4 regions of the Pelosinus sp. sgz500959 genome follow, and region 1 is predicted to be linked to each of the others. Evidence: riboswitches for the same ligand, from Rfam matches in the RefSeq annotation. Region 1 holds a riboswitch; each other region holds the start of a gene.

Region 1 (4,862 bases):
GCAATGACGCGCACCACAATTCCTGTCGCCATAATAAAAATAAATCCTTCATAACGAGAAAAGCTCTTAGAAATCAGTGTACTCAGTGAGTCATAAGAGGCATGACCTAAGGGATTGCGTCCCTCTTTTGCAAATAGTTCGATTTGATGACCTACTAGTCTCAGTTGGTCTGCTAACTGATTTGCCAGTTTTGCGCCTTGATTTGTCACTGAAATTACAGCGAGTTTCATTTGCTTGCTTCTCGGTACATATGAGTAAATTCAGGGGCATAAAGACGAGATAAAGCATAGTCGCTATCTAAACAACGTCCCACCACAATCATGGCCGTACGATCGATTTTTGCATCGGTTACAATCGCCGCAATCGTTTCAATGGTTCCACGGAATATTTTTTGTTCAGGCCAAGATGCTTTTTGTACAATCGCAACAGGGGTATCTGGCGTATAACCACCATCAATGAGTTCATTCATGACATTTTGAATCATATGAACGCTCAGGAAAATACACATGGTTGCATTGTGACTGGCAAGTAACGCCAATTTTTCTTTTTCAGGAACAGGCGTACGCCCTTCAAGACGTGTAATAATGACAGTTTGCGAAACATCAGGCAAAGTATATTCACATTTTAATGCCGCTGCTGTAGCCAAAAATGAGCTAACACCTGGTACAACATCGTATGTGATTTTCTTTTTCTCAAGAGCATCCATTTGTTCTTGAATAGCGCCATAAATACTAGGGTCTCCAGTATGAAGACGCACAACTTTTTTGCCGACGGCGACAGCCTTTTCCATCGTTTCAATGACCTCATCAAGGGTCATGGAAGCGCTATTATAAATGGCCGCTCCTTGTTTGGCTAACGCTAACAGGGCAGGGTTTACAAGAGAACCTGCATAAATAATGACATCAGCCTCGCCTACCAAACGTTGTCCTTTTACAGTAATCAGTTCAACATCCCCAGGACCGGCACCTACGAAAGATATATCCATGAAAAAACCTCCTCATTTCTACGCTTTTTTTGTACATGTAATAATATAAATAGGATTTAAAGCTTGTAGCATATTGCTTGTCTTAATTTGCTTAATTCGTGAAATCTGGGCACTAAAGGCTTCAACAGTAAACTCAGGTTTTTCTTGCATGATATGCAAAGCTTCATACAACGTTTCTATGGTAATAGCCGTAATGACCAGCCTACCTTGTGACCTAAGTAACTGATCACTTTGATTTAAAATTTCAGTTAAGTGTCCACCACTGCCACCAATAAAAATGACATCACTCATGGGTAAACCCTCAAGTGCTTCTGGTGCACTGCCTAAAATAGCTTCTACATTCTCTGCGCCAAATTTAGTCCCATTGGCACGAATGAGCTCAATGCCTTCTGCATGCCGTTCAATGGCATACACTCGGCCTTTAGGAGCTTGCAGAGCAGCTTCAATGGATAAAGATCCAGTACCTGCCCCAATATCGATAATCACATCAGTCGGACGGATCTTAGCTTTTGCTAAGACTAAAATTCGGATCTCTTGTTTAGTCATGGGAATCTCACCACGGATAAACTCATCATCATTAATTCCCAGGAAATAGGTCATGCCATCACCACCATTACACAATGGGTAAAGCCAGTTATATCTCTCGCTTCACCTAAAGTTAGTTTTTTATGATTTTCTTCTTCATAGGATAAGCCTTCACCAAGCCACACTTGTCCATCGATTGGCCAACCATGGTCCATAAGCACTTGAGCAATATGGCTAGGATTATGCTCATGATCTGTTAAAATACCCAATTTTTTATTCGGTTTATACGCTAGATCTTCATCGCTGGCTTTGCGGCCATGCATGCTAATAAGGCGTGCATCTTGCCACACCTCAGACATACGGGCAAAAGCCAATTGTACAGAACTGATGCCTGGTATCACCGTGAGTTGTGAGGGTGTAAATTTTGACCGCAAGGCTACGAGTAAACTATAAAATCCTGGATCACCAGACACCATAACCACAACATCACTCGTCATGAGAGATTCAGCAATAAAAGTCAGTACGCCTTGAATATCCCGGTCAATCACTTTTGTTTTGCTATCACTTGGAGCGAAGGCATCAAGGGCTCGCTTACTACCGACTACTACCTGAGCCTGCGCAATCGTACGACTTGCAATTGGCAGTATATAGTCAGGTGAACCTGGTCCGATTCCTACTACGATTACTTTATATTCCATCCCAAACTGCCTCCAATTTCTCGCGCCGTATCATCAAGTCCTAAGATATCACCTTGCAACGTGACAATGACTGTACCGACGATTAAATCACCAAATACATAACGTTTGGCGCGTGCACTGGCTCGCTCTGCCAAAGTCTGATAAACACACTGCAACTGATACTGTTCAATAATTGGCATAGCCCCTTCAGTAGTGGTACATGCTAAAATTTCTAGGATAGCCTGCTGAGGAGCACCCGCTGCTGCCATATAAGCCGCTAAGGTTTCAAAACGAGCATCTGCCATTCGATTGTGAGTATGAAAAATCCCTGCAGCAACCTTTACCAGTTTACCCAAATGACCAAATAACAACACTTTTTTCATGTTATATTGTACAGCACTTTCAAGCATATGACCGATAAAGTTACTAGTCTGAAGCACTGTTTCGGCTGGTATGCCATAACGATGAATGGCAATATCTTGACCGATTTTTCCAGGAGCGAATACCACTTGATCATACCCTAAGGCTTTCACCATATTAATCTGTGGCGATAGAGAATTTTTAAAACCGTCTTCAGACATGGGCTCAACAATTCCTGTCGTACCGATAATGGATAAACCACCAACAATGCCTAAGGTCGGATTGAGTGTCCGCTTCGCTAGCCGCTCCCCATCAGGTATGGAGATCGTAACAATAGCGCCATACTCATCTGGTAATACATCTTGTACTGCCTGTAGGATCATTTTTCTTGGGCCTGGATTGATCGCAGGTTCACCAATGGCAACTGACATGCCTGGTTTAGTCACTGTACCGACTCCGATACCTGCTTTTAAGACAGTATCAATTCCTTCCTGTACCTGAACCTCGGCAATAATGAGAGTGCCATGAGTTACATCAGGGTCATCTCCAGCATCTTTTATAACGGATGCTCTGCCGCCATTCATAATTTTTTCACATGTTTCAATTTTCACATGGATCTTAGTGCCTTGCGGCGATGTAACATCAACGCCCTCCGTAAAAGAGCCAGACCAGGTCATAAGAGCAGCTTTTGTAGCCGCTGCTGCACAAGTACCGGTTGTAATACCCGAGCGCATTTTTTTTTGCATAATGAAAACCCCCTGCAAGCAGGGGGTACAATAAACAAAATTAATTTATTCTACCCACCTGCCTATCTTCCGTAGGTCATAACGGTGTGTGTTAGAATAGGCAGGTCTCCTGACTATGGTTCATCATATCACTAAACCTTCCCGGGTTTCCCCAGTGGTATATCTTAGCCATACTCCCCAACACAGTGGCGGGACCGTGCCGGTCTAGTTACCGGACTTCCCTTTTAAGCATAAAGCACCTATTCCCATATTATTATTAGATTATAGCAATGATTAGGACAATCATTGGATTTATAATTCTATATTCCATCACGAATGAAGTTTTTCCTGCTATTATTTACTTTTTAATTTTAATTTATCGATTGTTTAGATTATTGTAAGACTTTTACTTTGTAAAATGAGAGTACAAAAGAATCAAAACCCCATTACAGGAAAAATCCAATCCAAGTCAGATTTACCTTATCATTTGTAGGATGTTTTTTTCTCAGCTTGTAGGACGATCAAAATATTTTTTGTAAGGTTCTCTATTTATTTTTTCAAATTAGAACATTTCAGTCTTAAAAAAATCCAATTACCTCTTTAACTATATACAAGTTTTTATATTATTTAGTTAAACTTTTAAAAACTTCTTTCTATATATGAGAAACATTCTCCTTTGTTTGTAGGATTGTTTTTTAATATTTTGTAAGAAAAAATAATATTTTTTTAAAAAAAATAGAGGATATTTCTATTAAATTGCGAATAACATGAATATAAAGTTACTGGTCAGACCACCTTACCAGCACAATAAAGGAGTATGAATAATGAAAAAAGTATGTGAGAATTGGAGAAACGCTTTTCCATTAGAGAACGTAGGAGATCATTTATTTCCTGAATTCGAAAAAAGGGCCTCAGCTGCCGCTACTGAAATATTTCGCGTTAAAACTGCTGTAGAAGCCCGCGAAATCGTGGCTAATATGGTGAAGTTTACAAATGCTAAAAAGATAGTTACTGTAAATAGTCCTTTACAACAAGCTACTGGTATCAATGAAGAATTACATTCCATGGGAATTTCTGTATATACTGAATTAACAGACATTACAGAACATGCTGAATCGGCAGATATCGGTATTTCCACTGTGGAATTTGGCATTGCAGAAAGCGGTAGCGTCTGTATGGATGGATATGCTTTCGAAAGTCGCTTAGTATCCATGCTCCCCCCCATTCACGTTGTCTTTATGAACAGTAAGAATGTTGTGCTCGGTATTACTGAAGCCTTTGAAGTCATTTCTAAAGTATATGATAATGGCTATATCAGTTTCATTACAGGTCCTAGCCGTACTTCTGATATTGAAAGAGTCTTGACCATCGGCGTACATGGTCCAAACCGTTTTGTCTTAATCGCCATTGATGAAGAAGTATCCGGAGGTGCACTGTAATGGAAACAAATAATCGTAATGTAAAAAATGAGATTGCCGAAAAATTAAGCGATGAAACATTGCGCGGTTCCTTAGGACGTTTTGCTGAAGCCTATCCAACTGCTCGCGCAAAAGCATATGAAAATGTTGAAGATATTGATGCCTTACGTGA
Region 2 (4,862 bases), on a different contig from region 1:
GCATACTGACGTACGGTCCAAGGACGAGAGACATACATATTAGGATAAGGCCCACGCAAAAAAGGTGGTATGCCTGCTACATAGGGCAGATGATCAATGCCTGCTAAATCAGCCTTTGTATAGAGCGGTTTCAAATTAATTTGTTCCATAGTTCGGTATTCTAACTCATCAAGTAATTTACCACTATCGCCTTGTATTTGCATTTGCCATTCTGCAAAATCAGAAGCTATCCAATTTTTTTGGCAGGGAATTTTAGTGAAATCTGGCTTTATGAGCATTATATAATCCCTCTTTCTTTTTGCAGTTTCGCAAGAATCTGGTAGCAATTTGCCTTAATGTGAATAAAATCATCAACACCAGCTTCTTTATATAGATCTTGTAAATCCGCGGGAGGAAGACCTGCTAAGAACAATGTTATATCCGGTCTATGTTTTTTGATTCCTTTAGCTAATGCTGGAACCAGTTCGGGATAAGTAACATCTGTAGAACAAATAACAGCAACAGGTGCACCAGACTCAATGGTAGCGTGGATGGCATCGTCTATTGTTTTAAAACCATCATTTCTTAACATTTTAAAAGCACCGACTTCTAAAAAGCCGCTTACAAAATCAGCTCGTGCTTTATGTTGAGGAATAGGTCCCATATTGACTAAAAAAATCTCTAGATTTTTTCCTGTTCGATTTTTATAAGCCTCTGTATGTTCTCGTAATGTCCGATATTGTTCATCGGCTCGATGGCTAACGAGTGGGGTGACCACTGTTTTTCGTCCATTATTTTTGCGGATACTATTGGTAACTTCTCCTAAGGTGGCTCCATTAAAGATAGCTTGAATCACGACATCAGTGATAACGGCCATTCCTCTATCAACTTTGTCTAAGGTCCTCACTCGACGTTCACATTCTTGTTCGTCCATATCATTACGATATGTATACAATTCACTACTACGTTGTTTTTTGAAATCAGCATAATCAAATTGAGGAATATCTAATGGTTTTTCCAACAAATTTGGGTACATATTAGTTCCCAAAATGACATCCTTACGTTTAGCAAATCCTTCAGCGCGTTTTTTAGCGATAAATTCGATTTTTTCCTGAGGTATTTTTTGTAGTAAGGATTGAAACATACCACCAGCGCCTTCGATTTCTTGAAAGAGTTCCCAAGCTTTTTCCCCAATCATACTGGTTAATTTCTCTACATACCAAGATCCGCCAGCTGGATCAATCGGTTGAGTTAAATTACACTCTTGTTGTAGTACAATCTGAGTGTTACGAGCAATACGGTGGGAAAAGGTGTCAGCTGGACGTATTGCTTCGTCAAAATATCCTACATGTAAACTATCAACCCCACCTACTACTGCAGAAAAAGCCTCTGTTGTCGTACGTAACATATTGACGTAAGGATCATACACTGTTTTTGTAAAGGCAGACGTGCGAGCATGAATCACCATTTTTTGCCCTTCTTCATTACCGCCAAAAGCTTTGACAATCTGAGCCCATAACATACGTGCGGCCCGTAATTTAGAGATTTCCATAAAAAATTTAGTACCAACAGAGAAAGAAAAACAGATTTGTTTTGCAGCTACATCAATTGGAACTCCTCGTTCTTGCATACTCCGCAAATATTCAACGCCTGTAGCGAGGGAAAATGCCAACTCTTGTACAGCATTGGCACCACTATCATGATAGGCTTGGCTTTTTACTAAAATCGTTCTAAATTTTAAATTATTATAATTCACCCATGTCATCAGTCCTGCCATTTCATCATACAGAGTATCCAATGAATCAGGAAGTTCACCTGTCCTTGCGAGTTGGTCTAAGGGATCGACTCCAATGCATCCTCTTAACTTATGATCATCTTGCCCATTGGCTTTCATAAGAGCCATCATCAAACTAACCATCTGAATACCAGAAGTACCTACAGGCATAAATAAAGGAGTATTCTCTAAATCAATCCCTATAAAAGCTCGCTGCAGATCATCTAATGTTGATAAAGATAATCCTTTTCCTATGAGATGTTCATCAGCCTGATCAACATCTATTCCCAGTTGCGTAGCCTGATCTAAGACTACATTAATCCCAGTTCCCCCCTTATCAAGTTCTTGCTGTAGTACTTGATTAAATACATCCGCTAAAGGTTCAGAGCATTCCTGGGAAATATCCCAAGGCTTATCTAAATAACCTGCACTTTTTGTCCCACGGACAAAAGGAAAACTACCCGGCAGGGAATGGCAATGCTCTATTTCTTCAATATCTTCCATGCGGTACATAGGTTGCAATGCAATGCCTTCATAGGTTTGAGTGATTAGCTTTTTTTCCCAATTAGCTCCTTTGAGAGATTTTTCAGATTCAGCTCGCCATTCTTCATAGGTAGGGTAAGGGAATTCAGCAAAAAAACGTTCTTGAGGTTTATCATCAGCTAAATTTTCATTTTGTTTTTCCATGTTATCACCTTTCATTTCACTAATTTTGGCAAAATAAAAAACTCTCAGCACAGGCTGAGAGTTATACGCAAATGTTAAATTATACTTAATAAATCCCGGCTGAAAATATCAGCCGGGACGAAATAACGCAAATTTTGCGTGTAAATCTCCTCCCCATCTCTCGCAGGTCAAACGGTGATTGCTATATAGGCAGTTCTCCTGACTCTGGATCATTGCGCATCCAAACCTTCCCAAGAATTCATTCTCAGTGGTATACTATGGATTTGCTCCTCATTACAGTGGCGGGACCGTGTTGGCTTTGAACCAACTTCCCTATTAAGCCCCGAAGGGCACCTATATCATCATATGAAATTTTTCACAAAGTATCTGATTATTACTCTATAATAAAGTTTTCATTTTGTCAAGTGATTATATACATATAAAAATACACTCATATCTGTTTTTTAGAACCTGAAGTTTGTAATGAGATGATAGGAAGATTTATAGCTACTAAAAGTAGAGGGATCATATGGTTTTAAATTATAATATCTTGCTTCTACATTAGCATTTTTTGCAAATACATATTGTACACCAAAGCCATAACCTTGCGCGCCGTCACCGCCGATACCATTACCGCTATTTATGACTAAAGTTCCTGGGTTATTAGTAGAATCAACAGCGTAATTTCCTAAGTTTAAATAATCAACACTAATACCAAAGGTTCCTGGTTTGCTATTATCTATACCTTTCCATAAGACTCTTCCCCAATAACCATGATCTTGCGCATTCGCTGGCAAATGACTATCAGCATTTTTTACATATTCACCTGTAATGGTAAGATCATTGATTTTTGTATTGAATCCATAGGCTGTTTGCTCAAGGTTATAACCGACAGCATTTGTCATGGTATTCAAATGCCCTATCGTAATGTTAGTATTGTCTGCTACTTTTACTTTAAGATTTGCAAGAAATGCATTTGTCGTTGAGCCACTTCCGGTGTAGGCAGCCAGATCACCATACCCAGCAAACAATTGAGCTTTGCCAAAATCATAGGTAGCCATTGCTCCATCAATGGAATTAGAGTCCCAGATAATCCCTTGCCCCAAAAAGGGCAAAAACCGCCCCAAGGAAGTAGTCAGCTGCCCATTCTTCCATTGTAATTCTGCCCGCTCAAAGGTTGGACTACTTGATTGTGAAGTTTTAGAACTATCACTAGCCTTCTTATATTGATTAGAAGTATTGGTTGCATTAAGACGTCCAAAAAAAGTTAAATCATCAGCAACATCTGAGGTGAAATTCAAGCGGACTCGCTCTTGCATACGGGTAGTATTTTTGCTATCTGTATTTTTAGCGCCTTGGTTCCAATTTGTTTGATAACGGATTCGTACATCTCCTGTCATCTTTATCCTAGGATTACTTTTTTCTAATTTTTCAAGACGGCTATCTATTGTATTATTACTCCCCATGCCCATGGTAAGCTCGGGAGCAAATTCAGCCTGTAAACTTTCGATGATAGCTTTGTCCGTCCCATTAACTTTGTCTGATTTTGCCATAGCTTTTGCTACGATAGCAGCCATTTCACAGCGCGTTAGAAGCACATTCTCTTGATAAATACCACCACCAAAACCATTGATAATACCTGATTTCGCGAGTTCATTAACTGCACTATAAGACCAGTGATGTTCAGGTATAACCGCAAATAAATTAGCAGATGCTGCGAATCCAGTAGTCGCAACACTCAAACTGAATACAGTACCTAAAGCAAAAGCAATTTTTTGATTCATGTAAATTCTCCCCTAGTTTTTTATTCCGATACTTTATGTTAGTATTTTCTCCATATGAACGATTTCGGCACTGCCACCTTCATCAATCGTGATAACAAATCCTTGTTTTTCCCAAAAGTTAAATCCCCCAGGCAAAAACCGATGAGTATGAAGATACATGATAAGGTACCCTTGCTTTATACAAAAGTCAGTTAGGGTTTTGACCAAATTAGACCCTAGCCCCTGCCGTCTTAAACTCTTGTCAATATAAAAACGCCCTACTTCCGCCGTAATAGGCAGATCATATCGCCCTTTCAGCAATTCAATCCGATCATTATAGGTACAAATTGCTGCAGTACCGACAACTTCACCTAACCGCGTAAATACTCCCCACATGTTGCAATTTATAGGTTCTAAATATGTCTTTCTGATCCCCCAAATATCATTGGTTATAGCCAACTGACCTTCTTGGGCAAACAGTTCTTGAAGCTGTCCTAATAAGAAATTTTGCACAGCATCAATATCGGCTTCACGAATAGCCCGAATTACCAGGTCTTGCTTTTGCACAGGGAACAACCTCCTTTTCTAATAAGATAAAAACTCAGTTCACGTCAAAAAGCGTCAGTAACTGTTTGGTATAAGAATGCCTCTCTGGTGCAAAAAGTTCTTTTCCTGCACAA
Region 3 (4,862 bases), on a different contig from region 1:
CCCCCCGGGTTGTCGTTAGTAGAGAGTACGTTACCAAATCCCAATTCCCTTGGGGCAGGTATTCATCAATGTTATCTGCTACATTGATTTCCATTTCGATTCCTACTTGTTTCGCTGAAGCTTGAACGATTTGAGCAATTTGAGGAAGTTCTGGACGAGCGATATAGGTTGCCATTCGCAGTTTAATACTCTGACCATCCTTAAGAACTTTCCCATCCTGCACTGTCAGACCAGCGGCCTCAAAGTGTTTTAATGCTTCAGCTATACCATACACATGTGGCTTAGATTCCGGCGAAAAAGGATAATTTCCAGGAAAAGGGTTAGCAGCTACAACGGCTTCTTTTCCCATAACTTTGTCAACAATCTCCTGCCTGTTGATAAGAGCATCTATCCCCTTGCGGAATTCTTCATTGGCCCACAAATCCTTATTTTTTCCAACATAATTATAAAGCAAGTGGTATACCCGTTTGCCGGGAACGCTCTCCACAACTAGCTTGTCATCTTTGCGCAAAGCTGGCAAATTTTCTAAAGCAGGACGATAAATGATGTCAGCATCACCAGATTGCAGTGCCAACAGACGGGCATTCGCATCATCGTTAAACGTTAGCATAACCCGATCTAGCTTAGCTACACCATTCCAATATTGAGGAAATTTCACCAACTCCGCACCTTTGGTTATGTCAAAACTTGCAAACATAAATGCACCAGTTCCGATGGGAGGTTTATCTTCCGGAGCAGTCACATCGATGATAACCGTGTTGTAGTGGACTAATTCCGACGGAAGAGCCGCATAGGGAGTTTCCGTAGTGATTTTTAAAATATCACCAGACGTTTCGATCGAGGCAATTTTTAACGAGGCTTTTACACCAGGATTTACTGCAATCGAGCGTTCTAGGCTAGCCTTGACCGTTTGTGGAGTCAATTCTTTTCCATTATGGAATTTGACTCCTTTACGAATTTTAAATTCCCAGTGCTGACCATCTTCAGACTTCCAGCTTTCTGCCAGCCAAGGATAAAGTTCTGTTGTTTTTGGATCCAGTCCAACGAGTGTCTCCATAGTGCCGGAATTCAATATAAAACTAAAGTGACACCGATGGGGATCCATCGTATTAGCTGGCCAAACCGTAATAAAGTTGATGCTTTTCTCCTTTCCATCACCACTGGTTTTTTTGTCAGAAGAACAACCAGCTGCAAATAACATCAAGCACCCCATCAATAGGGATACCATCCATAGATAAGAACGTTTTTTCATTTTTCTTCACCTTTCTTGTTATGTAATATTATTTTTTATTTTAAACAGTAGGATACCATTGAAACTTAAGCTCCTACGGAATAAAGACTGCTACACTGACACAAATGAGGGTCGATACCAACCAGCAGCTCAAACTAAGAGCTGGTATCCGTATCTAACTTTAGGACATGCCCATTCAGATTCGGTAAATATATCCATAAAAATAAAGACCGCCCTAAGCTAAATACAGTAAAAGCTAACCATACACCGTGATTGGCTAATTTAGGTACTCCAACCCACAAACAGGCAAAGAAAAAGATAAGAGAATAAATCATGGAATTTCTAATCGGAACAGCTACCGTAGCTCCAACAAAAATGCCATAAAGCTGCAATCCCCAAAAAGCAACCAGTGGGAATAGGGCAATCCAATAAATATAACTTTTTGCTACCTGCTGAATATCCGTGATCGTTGTAAATAGATGAATTAAAGGTTCTTGGAAAAGGATAACGCTGATTGCAAGCAGTACAGCCGTCAAACCGCTCCAGATGGCTGTTAACTTAATTGTTTTAAAGTAAAGCTCTTGATTTTTTTCACCAATGGCTTGGCCTACAAAAACCGTGCTGGCATTGGCAATGCCGCCAAGCAAATTAGCCATAACAAAATGTACTTGCATAAGTACTGCATTTACTGCTAAAATCGTATCCCCATACCTGATGCCATATACAGCAATAAGATTGTATACAGTAAGAAGGCATATGGTTCTTATAAAAAGATCCCGATTCACTTTCATCATGTCGATGAAGGTTGCTGGATTAAAGAATTTTAAAAGAGAAAGCCCGCTAAAACTTACCATTTGCATTTTTCTTATCATCATAACTCCAATACATGCTGTAGCAAATTCCGCTATAAGGGTTGCTGCTGCCACACCATCTGCATTCAAACCAAAGCCCACAACCAGAATCACCGCAAACAAAATATTTAATAGATTCATTAGTACTTGCAAAAACAAGGAAAGTTTAACTTTTGCCACGCCCATCAGCCAACCATTGATAACATAGTTGATCAGTACAAAAGGCGCCCCCCAAATCCTAATATTATAATACGTACTAGCTAAGGAACCTATTGTCTCATTAGGAGCTAATAGAATGAAAGCTACAGCTTTGATCGGCCATTGGCATACAACAATCAATATACCAAGGCAAAGAGCAATCACCGTTGGTCTTACCAGAGATAGAGCTATAGCCTGCTTGTCGCCAAGACCGAACGCTTGGGCGCTGAACCCAGCAGTACTGACGCGTAAAAAACCTAATACCCAATACAAGGTATTAAAAATAAGCACGGCAATGGATACACCACCAATATAGGCGGCTTGGGGAAAACGTCCCATAATAGCAGTATCTACAACCCCTAATAATGGTGTAGAAATAAAAGAAATAATCAATGGTATGGCTAAAGCCAGAAAAATTTTGTGATCATGCAGAGTAATAGTTGTTATAGATTGCTTCATTAACCCCTCCGTGATTTTATTGGATGGTAGAAATGGTTGACTATATGTAGAACAAATCACATATCAAAGTAATACTTATGAATTCTGGGGTAAAAAAAATCTCTCGACCCAAAGTCGAGAGATACAATTAAGAACATACCAGCTATATTTATAAAAATCTCGGCGCAAAAATACGCCGAGATATAAGTACAATACAACATGTAACACATGCACTTAATCCCCTCCCCATCGCTCGCAGGTAAAAACGGTGATTGACAAATAGGCAGTTCTCCTGGCTCTGGATCATCACTCGCCCAAACCTTCCCAAGACTTTCGTCTCAGTGGCATAACATGGGTTTGCTCCTCATTACAGTGGCGGGACCGCGCCGGCATTCAACCGGACTTCCCTATTAAGCCCCGAAGGGCACCTATTTCTACTATATTTTATTTTAAGTCAATTCAATGTTTCTTATATTATCATTATTTTGAAAATTTGTCAACTTAATACAGGTTATCTATAATATGAGATATACATTAGTCGCAACTATCCTCTCTATATCTCGCAAGTCAAATCATGATTGTTAGATAAAGTGCTTACGCAGATATAAAAATAAGCTAATTAGGATATACGTCAACTATAATTGTAATGCTTGTTGCTGTACCAAAATTTTTTGAGACCATTCTTCTATAGTGGAATACATGAACTCATGTACCAAAAAATCTGGTTTAATATAATTGATTAATCGTTGAACTTCACTAGTAGCAAAAGGCTGATGCTGATCTATTTGTAAGACGTGATTCATAATTTCAGTTATACTAAATTTTTCTGTCTTTCGGAGCTGGCTCTCTTTTGCATACTCTCCTGAAAGAGATTTGTGTAAATGAATACCTCGCACATAGGAACGATATTCGCCTAAATCATGTAATACAGTAAGAATATAATCAATACCCTCAGATTCCGTTTTTAACTCTTGATTGGTATTCATTAGATGTCCTGTATCCAACATGATTCCTACATTAGGGTGCTTCACACCGTTCAATAATCTAGCAGCCAATGTAGGATTTTTGAGAGTAAGTCCCGGCCACCATAAATTTTCAAATAATAGTGCTATATCTGTTGGGATCTCATCTGCTAGTTCATTAACGAGTTCAATGGTAGCTTCGATGACTTCACTGTCAGAAGAACTAAAATTCCCACTAAAAAATTCTGGTACTCTGGCATGACAAACATGAAAAACCATATATTTCGCACTGGCCTTTACTGCAGTTCGAATATTTTCTCTATAAATGTTAAGCCAATCACTACGTGTTAATCCTCCATAGCAGGCGATAATCCCTTCATTACTGCCAAACTGTTTGAGTAACTCTTGATTATCACCACGCCAAAAATCAAGCCAAGTAGGCCAAAAGCGTAGATGGACTCCTTGTACCCATTCTTTTTTATGAACAAATCGATCCCATGGCGCACAAAACATCATTTCTAATCCATCGATATGATGATGATTTAAAAAAGTCTGTAGACATTCTGCGTTATTATGAATCAGTTCATTATCACATGTATAATTAGATATATTAACAAGTTGTATCATTATCATAAATCCTTTTTTAATCGCTTGTCCCTAAAGATCGAGCAATTTTATTTTAAGGCTACCCTATCCAGTATTCTTTGCTATCATTCGATCCCTTGATTAATAACTCGTACCTTAGCGACCTTAAAACTTTCTTTTAGCATTGGTAAAAATTTTTTTTCGATGATGGAATAATACATTGCCTTACCTGTGATAAGGAGTAACAGATCTCCGCTTCTTTTTAAACTAATCAGTGAATTGATATATTTATTGAAATCCTGTTCACCAATCATCAATTTTAATTGATGCAAACCTGATGATAACTCTGGTAATTCTACAGCAATACGTTCTGTTAAAGGCGTAAATGGAACAATTGTGAAATTTGACATTATATTTTCCTCCAATTATAATTCATTTTTGTGCTTTTATATTATGTAAGCATTTAACTTATCACTAGGATCATCATAATGGTATTCAGGAGTTGATAAATAGGATTCTTTTAGTGAAATAAAAATAACTTCTTGATATCCTTCTCTTTGTAACCTTCTAAGAACCTGTTGGGTAGTATCGAGTTGC
Region 4 (4,862 bases), on a different contig from region 1:
GCTTGTCCAACGATCATATTGATATTTCAATGACGTGTTAAATTGCACTCTACCATATTGTGAAATCCACTGATTCCCACTATAAATTTCCGGATTCCCATAACTAGCTCCTACTACATAACTAAAAGCTTTGTTAAGCTGTTTTTGATAACTCATTTCAATACCCGTATTACGAAAAGGTATATTTTCTGGTATGTAATATGGATCAGCATTGGTACCATGATTTACATATTTAATAGCATCATAATCCATGTTAAACACGGCAACTTTGATCGAACTATCTTTTCCTTCCCATTTTAAACCGGTTTCATAGTTCCATCCTTCTTCCGGTTTAAGATCTGCATTTGCCCCAGAAATAGTGCCAGCAGTATCATATAATTGATTAAATCCAGGCATTTTAAAAGATTTTCCTGCATTGATATACCAGGTTTTATTTTCTTCAAGCTTTTTTAAAACCTGCAATTGTGGGCAGAAAGCAGAAAGTGTATCACTATTATTTTTTACATATTCTTGGCGAACACCTAAAATCACCGTTGTGTCTTCACTTACTTTTTTACTACCTTGCAAAAACATAGAATATCCATCCCTAGACTCATTAAAATTGACTGCCGAAGCTATTGGTAACATCACTTTTTTACGATAATTTTCCCGGGAGTAGCCAATACCACCTAAAAAAGTAGCAAAAGAAGTTTCCCAGTTGGTTTGAGCATCTATTCCATATTCAGAAAATTTATACTTTTCACTATTACTATGTACTTTACTAGTATTTAGCCCAGTATATTTGTTATATTCTCGGTCCTGTACATTAGTGTAAACATTTATATCCCATTTATCACCATCATAATGCAAACGAGCATAATCTTTTACATCATCATATAAAGATGATTGCGTTTTCACATTCCAATTTATATTGGAAGTCGTGCCTGAATATTTATCAAAAGAATATTCATTTTCTACATGCTCATGGGTAAAAGTCAGCTGATCACTCACCTTATAAGACCATTGGAAAGAATTTTTATCGCTACCACCAGTACCATATCCAGTATCAGAGAGCCCCTTAACAAGCCCAATTTTCTGTTCTACTGCCGTTATATTAAACTTTCCGTCTTGCAAAGATAAACTATGGTTCTTCTGTCCAAAATTCCCCTGTGAATAGGTTATACTATTCTTAATATCTTTTTTGGTAATTACATTAATGACTCCGCCAAAAGCATCTGCTCCATATAAAACAGAAGCAGCACCTTTAACGATTTCCACTCGTTCAACATTTTGTACTGGTATGTCTTCTAAATTATAGTAGCCATCCATATTTATTTTTACACCATTTATTAATACCAAGGTTCCTTTTTCGGAACCTCTCATCACGGCTTTAGATGTCATCCCAGCCCATGATTGTCCCCCTGGTCCCATAGAATGGTAAATAATCCCTTCCGTATAACGTAGAGCCTCTAGTATATTCGCTGCTCCAGTTCCTTTTAATTGTTCTTCTGTATAAACAGTTACATAAGCAGGAGTTTCCAAATCTTTACTTTCAATCTTGAGAGCTGTGACAATTATTTGGTCTAGACTAAAGGTTTCGCTTGCTTCTGCGCATACACTAGGTAATAATAGACCAGCAGCTAAAGCAGTGCAAATCATTTTACTAAGTAATTTATGTTTCATATTTTCATTCTCCTCTACGTATCTCTTTCTTTAAATGAGCATCAAAAATCTCCAATGGTCAGTTTTATGCTATAAAAAATATTGCTTACTTTTATAAAATAGCTAATGTAGGTCACCTTAAAAATTTCGCCAAATAAAAAACTCCAGCCATAGGCTGGAGATAGTATTTATTAAGCAAAATAATCCATACAATTAGACTTTTAGGCATAAACATGCAAAAAAGAACTACAGTACAATACTAAGCACTTAAAACCCCCTCCCCATCGCTCGTGGGTAAAAAACGGTGATTGATAAATAGGCAGTTCTCCTGGCTCTGGATCATCACTCTCCCAAACCTTCCCAAGACTTTCATCTCAGTGGTATACCATGGGTTTGCTCCTCATTACAGTGGCGGGACCGCGCCGGCATTCAACCGATCTTCCCTATTAAGCCCTTGCGGGCACCTAAATCATTTCTATATTCTTTTGTGACTTTTTTCACTATGCAATATACAGAAAAGTTTGTCAATATCTTTTCACATATCCCCCCATCCTCTATAATTTTCTAAATTATAGAGGATTTGAATGGAGTTTATTACTTCAAAAGATTTACTCCCTCTTTATTGTATAGCAATCATCAAAGTGCTAAAATAAATCATAAACACAGCGGAGGTTGTCAAAAAGATATTATTACCTTACTAGAAAGAACGGCTAGCATCAAAGATTCTACTGCTACCATATCAGCAAGTATTGATGTTTTAAATGTTAGGACCTTCCAAAAAGAAACCAAATTACGACTTATCGAAATTGCAAAATAGTACTTAATCTTCCCTGCTAAATATAGAAATTCAGACCATAGCTCAAATGGCATCTTACACCAAAAGTAAGGTGCCATTTTTCCTAGGCTATACTTCCACCATGCTCAAATTTTTATTATTGACTGTGATGTGTTCCTTTTTGTTCTCCATGAGCTGTTTTTTTATGATGCCCATGATGCATTTCTATGGCTTTTAATACATCTTTGAGATGTTGAGCGAAAATGCCTTGTATCGCAGGATTTTCCCCTAGCCCCTTTGTATATACGCTCACGGTAAAACCCTTAGCTTCTAGTTGTGATTTAGGAGAGTCTTCCTTATCACCACCTATGTAATCAATTACATGTTCACTAGCTACGAATAGAAATGGCACTAAGATTACTTCTTTCACTTGATTGTCTTGAAGCTGTTTTATAACGCCTTCCAACGTAGGATATCCTTCAGCCGTATATACAAAAGCATTTTTTAGGCCTGCATCCGATAATTTTAACTGTAAAACAGAGTATTCCAGTTGTTGACTACCATTGCACATAAATACAACAGCTTTTTCACTAGAGAGTTCAGGTAGTTGTGTTTTGATTGCTTCGATGGCAATTGCATAATCATCAGGATGATTTTTAATGCCTACAGAAAGGAGCAACGGCCGTCCCATAGTTATTTTTTTGAATGTCTTTTCTTTGCTATGAGCAAGCTTACTCACATACTCTTTAATATGATGATAGGTTTTATCTGCAACGATATAAAGAGGCTGAATATATACTTCTTCATACTCTTCTGTAGCTAGTTTCTCTAGCGCCGTTGCCACCCCATCTACCTGAACACCATGTTTTTCCGCTAATTTTTCAATAACAGTTGATGAAGTAAAAGCACGCCTTATTTCATACTCTGGAAAAGCGACTTTAAAACGTTCTTCTGTACTTCCAATGGTTTTTTCCAAGGTATCAACATAAACAGTGCCAAAACTCACAACTAAAACAGCCTTCTTACTCATAAAGATTCCCCTTTTAAAGTATATTTTTACACATGTAATTGAAATAGGACAGGCATCGTAGTATAACAGACGATCGGTGTCCCTGATTCACGATCTTTGGCGGGAATAAATTTCCATTGCTTTACAGCCTTGACCGCTGCATCATCTAATAAGGAATTGCCACTAGATTGATATACACTAATATGACCTGGACGACCATTCTCAAGAATTTGTATTTTCAGCATAACGGTTCCCTCTTGGCCAGCTCGCCGTGCTTCTTCTGGATAAGAAGGATTCACACGGGACAAAATACCAGGAGAAATGACTCCTCCAGCTTTACCAGCTTTTCCTGATCCAGAGGTTCCCGCGGCTGAATTGCTACCTTCACCAGTACTTCCAGTACCTCCAATTACCCCGGTGCTACCAACCGACTCTCCTGCACTAGTGGAAGAGCTAAGGGGCTCTGCTGATAACACAGACATACTACTAGTAACGGCCTCCACTGTTGGCGCAAGTTCTCTCATGGTAGCAGATACATCCACTCTCGGAATCGTCACAGCAGCCGATGCGGGGTGAGCATTTTGTACAGCGATCTCCCTAGATGCTGTAGTATTAAAATTTTCACTTGCCCCACTGAATTCACTGATCAATTCTAGTTCAACGTATTGTTCAGGCGTCTCCTGTACGGTAAAGGCTTTCGCAGCTACCCATCCAAGGCTAGTCAATAGAATACCATGTAAAAACAGTGAAATCATAATCGCTTTTCGCCAACGTTTTCCCTCGGTCATCTCCTTTAATTCCCCTTCCGCTGGGTTGCAATGGCTACCCGTTGCGCACCAGCTAATTTTAATTCATCCAGTACGGCAACCACGTTGCCATGTTCTGCCTGCTTGTCGGAACGTAATATAAAAACCAGTTCCTTTTCCTTATGAAGTTCAATTTCAACCCGTTTTTTCACCAGTTCCAGAGGAATTTCTTCTTGTTCAAATAAGATCTTTCCTTCTTGGGTAACGGAGATAGAAATACTACGTGGCATATCACTTTGTGCGGATGTCGTTTGCGGTAAATTAACAGGAATCGTGCGCTGTTCTACCATATATAAGGTACTCATCATAAAAAAAATCAATAAAAAGAAAATAATATCAATCATGGGAATAATCATAAGACGCGGCTGACGCTGGGTACGCAAATTACGCAATTTCATGACGATTCTCCCGTTTAATTTGTTTGATTAACAATGTACAAACTTGCTCAATTTGAGTAATCGTTTTATCTAAGCGGTGATTAAAATAACTATAGACAGCCATAGCTAAAATAGCGACGCACAAACCCGAAGCAGTGGCAATGAGAGCTTCCCCTACACCACCAGTAATTGCCATTGGTTGCCCTGCTTTCACATTCATGACACTGAAAGATTGAATCATACCAACAACGGTT

The links. A riboswitch is a leader RNA that binds a small molecule or an ion and turns the genes downstream of it on or off. The one in region 1 is predicted to bind cobalamin.
Region 2: another riboswitch for cobalamin. It lies ahead of ACAN52_RS04160 (methylmalonyl-CoA mutase family protein); the one in region 1 lies ahead of cbiD (cobalt-precorrin-5B (C(1))-methyltransferase CbiD).
Region 3: another riboswitch for cobalamin. It lies ahead of ACAN52_RS04200 (MATE family efflux transporter); the one in region 1 lies ahead of cbiD (cobalt-precorrin-5B (C(1))-methyltransferase CbiD).
Region 4: another riboswitch for cobalamin. It lies ahead of ACAN52_RS04225 (TonB-dependent receptor plug domain-containing protein); the one in region 1 lies ahead of cbiD (cobalt-precorrin-5B (C(1))-methyltransferase CbiD).

What each region holds. Positions count from the first base shown of each region.
Region 1 is NZ_JBGJZL010000013.1:46,354-51,215, forward strand. Features, by position in the region: gene ACAN52_RS17750 (cobalt-precorrin 5A hydrolase) at 1-230, opposite strand, end outside; gene cobM (precorrin-4 C(11)-methyltransferase) at 227-985, opposite strand; gene cbiT (precorrin-6Y C5,15-methyltransferase (decarboxylating) subunit CbiT) at 1,004-1,585, opposite strand; gene cbiE (precorrin-6y C5,15-methyltransferase (decarboxylating) subunit CbiE) at 1,582-2,208, opposite strand; gene cbiD (cobalt-precorrin-5B (C(1))-methyltransferase CbiD) at 2,193-3,293, opposite strand; cobalamin riboswitch at 3,375-3,551, opposite strand; gene ACAN52_RS17775 (lactate utilization protein C) at 4,097-4,711, shown strand; gene ldhH (L-lactate dehydrogenase (quinone) large subunit LdhH) at 4,711-4,862, shown strand, end outside.
Region 2 is NZ_JBGJZL010000002.1:310,129-314,990, forward strand. Features, by position in the region: gene scpA (methylmalonyl-CoA mutase) at 1-278, opposite strand, end outside; gene ACAN52_RS04160 (methylmalonyl-CoA mutase family protein) at 278-2,440, opposite strand; cobalamin riboswitch at 2,611-2,792, opposite strand; gene ACAN52_RS04165 (S-layer homology domain-containing protein) at 2,884-4,203, opposite strand; gene ACAN52_RS04170 (GNAT family N-acetyltransferase) at 4,237-4,749, opposite strand; gene ACAN52_RS04175 (ABC transporter ATP-binding protein) at 4,784-4,862, opposite strand, start outside.
Region 3 is NZ_JBGJZL010000002.1:318,591-323,452, forward strand. Features, by position in the region: gene ACAN52_RS04195 (ABC transporter substrate-binding protein) at 1-1,252, opposite strand, end outside; gene ACAN52_RS04200 (MATE family efflux transporter) at 1,387-2,739, opposite strand; cobalamin riboswitch at 2,983-3,165, opposite strand; gene ACAN52_RS04205 (sugar phosphate isomerase/epimerase family protein) at 3,354-4,307, opposite strand; gene ACAN52_RS04210 (hypothetical protein) at 4,391-4,675, opposite strand; gene ACAN52_RS04215 (sirohydrochlorin cobaltochelatase) at 4,712-4,862, opposite strand, start outside.
Region 4 is NZ_JBGJZL010000002.1:325,402-330,263, forward strand. Features, by position in the region: gene ACAN52_RS04225 (TonB-dependent receptor plug domain-containing protein) at 1-1,662, opposite strand, end outside; cobalamin riboswitch at 1,942-2,124, opposite strand; gene ACAN52_RS04230 (sirohydrochlorin cobaltochelatase) at 2,574-3,446, opposite strand; gene ACAN52_RS04235 (energy transducer TonB) at 3,473-4,213, opposite strand; gene ACAN52_RS04240 (ExbD/TolR family protein) at 4,219-4,629, opposite strand; gene ACAN52_RS04245 (MotA/TolQ/ExbB proton channel family protein) at 4,616-4,862, opposite strand, start outside.